Regions from separate parts of the Flavobacterium sp. 28YEA47A genome, predicted to be linked through region 2. Evidence: riboswitches for the same ligand, from Rfam matches in the RefSeq annotation. Region 2 holds a riboswitch; the other holds the start of a gene.
The links. Region 2 has a riboswitch for cobalamin ahead of ABH942_RS14350 (TonB-dependent receptor plug domain-containing protein). Riboswitches for the same ligand answer to the same signal wherever they lie in the genome.
Positions count from the first base shown of each region.

Region 1 (3,211 bases), on a different contig from region 2:
AACTGTTTCTTTTTGATTTGGAATTTGAAGTTTAACACCAAAATTACCCGTGAATCCCATTCCTAAAAGAATCGCAAATTTTTCATTTGGCACTTTGCCGTAAAATTTAGCATACCAATCCACGTCAATTTCGGTCAATACATTTTTATTAAATCGGTCTTCTGCAATTTTGTACAGATTTTTATGCTCGTCATAAAATTTTTGAAAGTTACTTTCTTTATGAAATTTTTGAAGTAAGGTCACAAAACGATCTGTGTTTTTCAAATCTGCTCCCCAACGCCGTTCGGGAATATTTTTAGTAAATGGAATGATTGGTTTTAATTCAGGATAAGAAAGATGAACCGCCATATTGGCTACTGCATCGTATCCAATTCCCTGTTTATTTCGGATTTTTTTAATGAAGTTTATAAGCTCGTGATTTTTATATCCCGCAAAATAGGTGTTTATATCCTCTACGTAGCTTTCAAAATAGGTGTCTTTAAATTCTTCAGCGTCTGCCAATCGGAAAACTATTGATAGTAATTCTATTCTTGGGTCAACTTTTGCGTTTTCCAACTGCTTATTTCCCTGGGAAAATCCATAATTTGAAATACAAAAAAAGGCGATTAGGATTAAAAATTTCTTTTTCATTATTATTCTGCTTAGATGTTATGGTATATGGCTTTACTGACAAATTTATAAAAAAAAGTCGATACCTCAGGTACCGACTTTTTGATTATTGTTTTGTTGTGAGCAATCTTTATTTATATCTCGCTTTAAAAATTTAGAGTGTTTTCAATTTGTCCCGGTATACACAAACAATATCTCCGTTTCTGACTTTGTGCTTCTTTTCTAAAAATTTTCCATTAACAGAAAATGCTTCTGTTTCAATTAACTGGTTCAATTTGTTAGCAGAAACATTTAAGGCTGTCCTGATAACAGCTGATAGTTTTAGATTAAAGTCCAAAGGATATTGGATTCTGAACAGTATAGTTTCACTTTCAAAACCTAAAATATCTTCTATTGAAAAACTGTCGTGCAGTAGGTCGTATTCTACACTTCCAAAATCGAATTCGACATTGTTTTTTCGTTTGGCTTCATGAGAAAAAGCATACTGCCAGGCTGCTTCCGTATTGTTTTCTGAAAATTTATGAAATAAATCCTTTTGTATCAATTCCGGCTTGGTCCGGGAAAATAGTGAAAGATTATAGGTGCTATCACATTTTATACATCTGTAAATCAACCATACATCAATGTTCTTTTTTTGAGCGTTCATCCTGAATTTCTCACTGCAAATGAATTCGTCATTAGTGCAACGGTTGCATTTTCTTTTTAAAAGGGGAGTGTTTTTGACTTTTACTTCCCATATATATTCTCTTGTCATTTTTATAGTAGTGCTTAATATTCTTGTTTGAATTTTTTGCATACTATTCATGGCATTTCAGTTTAAGATTGATATGAGCTATCAAAAACTGAAATAGCAAATGCGATTGCTTTTGGGAGCAATGCAGTGATGAATAGTATGATTAAATGAAAAACCGGCTTGGGTAGGGTTACCCAAACGAAAGAATAATCAGCCTGCGGTTATAAGGCTGATATTAAGCGACTATAAATTTAAGAGTGGATCTCAAAATATATGAATTGTGGTTTCTATGAAGTAAAAGTAATTAATTCAGACTAAAGTATCAAGAACAATATGGAATGACACTGAATACAAAAATGATTATTAGGAGCCTATGCCAGATTCTCTCATTAGAAACTTTGCGGCTCTGCGCCTTTGCGTGAAATAGTTGCTCGCAAAGGCGCAGAGTCGCAAAGCAAGAAAAATATAAATATATTGGAATAAGGTTTCAGACAGTCAAGGAAGATAATTTAACTTTTCTATAATAATATTGTTTATTGCTGTAATACTAATCTTGCCTTATCTTTGTTAGATAATTCTGAAGATATTTATTTTCAAATAGTATTGGTTTTTGGCGAAAGCCGAAATTAAAAGGGAATCGTGTGTGAATCACGAGCTGTCGCGCAACTGTAAATGATGCAAAATTTTTACCCTTGATGCTCACTGTCTGCTCTCGCAGATGGGAAGGGCGGTAAAAATATCATGAGCCAGGAGACCTGCCTTCACTGTATTGACAATGCTTTCGCGATTGAAGCTATTGGTTTGATGTTGCATGGGATAATTGTATCCCTGCGTATTTTTCTTTTCAATCACATTGCTGTCACTAAGGATTATTCAGTATTCTTTTTAGGATATGGAACATTTATAAATTCATTGGCAATGACAAAATACCAGCCTAGCAAAATCAATATTTGCCTATAGTTTACTGCGCCTTTGTTTTATAACACAAAAAAACAATTTATTCACTTTACGCATTGAACAAGCAAGTATTATGACATTAGATGAAAAAATCAAGCAATCGGAAACGCATATTTTTAAGGCTGTATTTCCCAATACCACAAATCATTATGATACGCTGTTTGGAGGAACGGCGATGCAGCTTATGGATGAGGTCGCATTTATTACAGCCACCCGGTTTAGTAGGCAGCGTGTCGTGACCGTCAGCAGTGACCGTATTGATTTTAAAAGACCAATCCCGGCAGGTACGATTGCCGAGTTAATTGGTAAGGTAAAATATATCGGAAAGACAAGTCTTCAGGTTCATGTTGAGATTTTTGTAGAAGATATGTATTCTGAAAACCGTGAAAAGGCAATCAGCGGCAACTTTACATTTGTTGCTATTGATGAAAACAAGATGCCAACATCAATAAATAAGGATTAAAATATGGGCCAAAACATTAAAGCTGCCATTACGGCTGTAGGTGGCTATGTTCCTGATACAGTATTGGACAATTTTCAGCTCGAAAAACTGGTAGATACTTCTGATGAGTGGATTGTTGCCCGAACAGGAATTAAAGAACGAAGAATTCTTGCAGACAAGCAGAAAGGAACATCAGATATGGCTGCTGCTGCAATATTAGAATTGCTTGCAGAAAATTCAATAAAAGCTGAAGAAATAGATTGTGTTCTTATGGCTACCTCTACGCCAGATAAGCTTCTGGCGCCTACAGCACCTGTAGTTTGCAAAAAAGCAAATCTGACTAATGCATGGGGACTGGATATGAATGCTGCCTGTAGTGGTTTCCTGTATGCATTATCTGTTGGAGCTTCATTTATAGAATCAAGAAGATTTAAAAAAGTTCTTGTGGTTGGAGCCGATACCATGAGCAG
Region 1 covers NZ_JBGCCI010000003.1:216,702-219,912, reverse strand. The annotation lists gene ABH942_RS05450 (DUF4932 domain-containing protein) at 1-630, opposite strand, end outside; gene ABH942_RS05445 (DUF1062 domain-containing protein) at 764-1,414, opposite strand; cobalamin riboswitch at 1,930-2,120, shown strand; gene ABH942_RS05440 (hypothetical protein) at 2,084-2,302, shown strand; gene ABH942_RS05435 (acyl-CoA thioesterase) at 2,373-2,762, shown strand; gene ABH942_RS05430 (beta-ketoacyl-ACP synthase III) at 2,766-3,211, shown strand, end outside.
Region 1: linked by a shared signal. The riboswitch ahead of ABH942_RS05440 (hypothetical protein) and the one ahead of ABH942_RS14350 (TonB-dependent receptor plug domain-containing protein) in region 2 are both predicted to bind cobalamin.

Region 2 (3,211 bases):
AAAACCTTCATGTTTGTAAATTTCAAATCCTTTTGCGTAACGAATGCTATTTTGAATCTTTGTTTCAGTAATACTGGAGCTGACCGGCTCATTTTTTTTACATGCCACTGCAAAAAGCAATAACAGAAACAAAGAATATTTTGAAAGAAATGATTTCATAAAAAAGTTTTTGTGAAGACCGCAAAGATAAAAGTTATTGTATTGAACCGACAGCAGTTTTACAAATTTTGATTTTTTTGTATCTGAATTTGTAGCGAACTGTTGGATAATTTTAAGAATTGAATAAAAAAAATCGCTGCGATTTCTCAGAGCGATTTTGTGTTTGTCTTAGACTACTTTTTAAATCTTAATCAGTTTTTGAGTATAGTTCTGATTGTTGTCAAACGTTAGTTTTAAAAAATAAGCACCGTTTGAAAGCAGGCCGGATTGATTATCCAGTCTTGATTTTGAATCAGTAGAAATCAAGAGCTTTCCGGAAATATCGTATAATGAATAATTTGAAATAGTAGCGTTTGTTTCAATTTGGAAATTCAAATTGAAAGGATTTGGGTAAATTTTAGGGTTTATATTTTTAAAACCTTCGTTGCTTAACAAATAAGCAGCAGTGTTATAGCCTGTACTCTGAACAACATTGTTGTAGTTGTCTAAAGCCATTTTTAATTGAGTGTTATCGCAATCGCAGCTTAATTTATACTCGACTGGACTTCCGGCCGGGTCAAATGACCTGACATTGAAATTTTGAAAAATTTGGTTTAGGCCTGAATCATTTGTAGTTGCAATATTTGCAGTAGTTCCCGTAGGAGTTCCAACAGCTGCGTTTTGTAAAACTACAGACAAAGTATTTATGAAATGAGTCTGACTTGCAGGATATGCTTTTGCAACGACCGAAGAATAAGCCTCCAAATCAGCTTTAAGTCCATTAAGATTACAACCTACACATTTGATCTGTATAATTCTTCCTTCATATTCGGAATAAGGATTTCCTCCTTTTAATGTATATTCTGAAATAGGATATGATTGTAATATGCTATTCAAACCCTGATCGTTTGAAGTAGTAGCGCCCCAATTGCTCAAAGGAGTTCCTACTTGTTGGTTGACCAACATCATTTCAACTCCGGTGTTTTGCGCCCACGACGCTATTGGAATTAGCAATAAAAGTATTATTTTTCTCATAAATGTTGACTGTTAGGTATTGTAAAGATATAAATATTAATGAAACAGCAAAAAGTATATGACTTAATGTAGTATATTTGCACTCGAATTAAGGTTGTGATTTATTGTTACAAATCACATTAAAAGGGAATTTGGTGTAAAACCAAAGCTGTTCCCGCAACTGTAAGCTATTTAGCTTGCTGTTATCTACAAACCACTGTCCGCTTAGCGGATGGGAAGGTAAACAGCAAGACGCAAGCCAGGAGACCTGCCTTTTTTCTTAACAATTATCAAACCTTCGGGAAAAAGGTTTCGAAAATTATGATTTTTAGAAAGCTATACCTGTTTTTGTTTTTCTGCATCTGCCAATCTGTATTGGCACAGCACGACAGCATTCATAATTTGAAAGTAGTAGAGATCTCAGATCTGCAACTTAAGGATTATTCGGATTCGCAGTCTGTATTGAAATTGCCGGACTCGATTATCAACAAAAATCAATCTTCACTTACCTCATTGCTGAATTATAATTCCGTAATCTATTTTAAAGAAAACGGTCTTGGCATGGTATCTTCTCCGTCTTTCAGAGGAACAACTGCGCAGCAAACTGCCGTTGTCTGGAACGGTATCAATATTAATTCGCAATTGAACGGTCAGACGGATTTCAATACTATCACTACCAGAGATTTCAATTCTATTGCTGTCCGCGCCGGAGGCGGAAGTTCTATTTACGGAAGCAGCGCCATTGGCGGAAGTATCCACCTCAATAACACAATTAATTTTGAAGAGCATTTCTCTAATACACTTCGATTAAATTATGGCAGTTTCAACACTTTTGGCGGAAACTATAAGATCGATGCTTCTAATGGCAAATTCAGTGTTCAGGTAAGTGTGTCCAGAAACAGTTCGGATAATGATTATGATTTTGTGGATTCTGATAGTAAAAACTTAAACGGACAATACTATAATACCAGCCTGAATGCAGCAGTGGGTTATAAAATTAATGAGGCTAACTTCTTAAAACTATACAGTCAGGTATTTGAAGGGGAAAGACATTTTTCGCTAATCTTCCCTTCTGAAACTCCAACCAAATACCAAGACCTGAATTCGAGGAATTTACTGGAATGGGATAGCTTTTTCGGCAAATTTGTTTCCAAAGTAAAAGTAGCCGCCCTCAGCGAAAAGTATAAATATTTTGGCAACACCAATTCAGATATATACACGTATGGACAAGTCAGGACTTACATTGGGAAATATGACCTTGCTTTTGATGCCGGCGATGCTATCAAGTTGAATGCAGTTGTTGATTTTACTCAAAATAAAGGAGAAGGTTCGGATATTAAAAATGAGCAAAGAAACATCGGTTCTGCCAGTCTGCTATTTAAGCATAAGCTGACACAAAAAATACTTTATGAATTAAGTTTCAGAAAAGAATTTACCAATAATTACAAAAGCCCATTCTTATTTTCTCTAGGAACTAAATGGGCTGCTTCTGATTTTTATACACTGAAACTGAACGGATCAAAAAATTTCAGAGTACCCACTTTTAATGATTTGTATTGGCAGCCGGGTGGAAATGAAAATTTAAAACCGGAGTCATCCTATCAGGCAGAAATAGGAAACGAATTCCGTTTTGCAGGTTTCAAGGTCACATTGACCGGATATTATATCGATATTAAAGATATGCTTCGCTGGATTCCGAATGGTTCTGTTTGGTCACCACAAAATACAGACAAAGTCCGTACCTACGGAGGAGAAGCCTTACTCAATTGGTCCAAAAGTTTTGGGAAACACCATTTCATATTGAATGGAACTTATGCTTATACCGTTTCAGAAGATATGGAAAAAAAGAAACAGTTAATTTATGTTCCCTACCATAAGGCTACTTCCTCATTGGGTTATTCATGGAATAAGCTGGCTGTGGATTACCAATGTTTATATAACGGAGAAGTTTTTACAAGATCTGACAACAATTCGCGGTATAATATTGATGCCTATTTTGTAAATAATGCTTCAATAAGCTATGACTTTGGAAAAAAAGATTCCTGGATTTTGGGTTTTC
Region 2 covers NZ_JBGCCI010000010.1:26,654-29,864, forward strand. The annotation lists gene ABH942_RS14340 (ABC transporter substrate-binding protein) at 1-159, opposite strand, end outside; gene ABH942_RS14345 (T9SS type A sorting domain-containing protein) at 340-1,173, opposite strand; cobalamin riboswitch at 1,248-1,443, shown strand; gene ABH942_RS14350 (TonB-dependent receptor plug domain-containing protein) at 1,474-3,211, shown strand, end outside.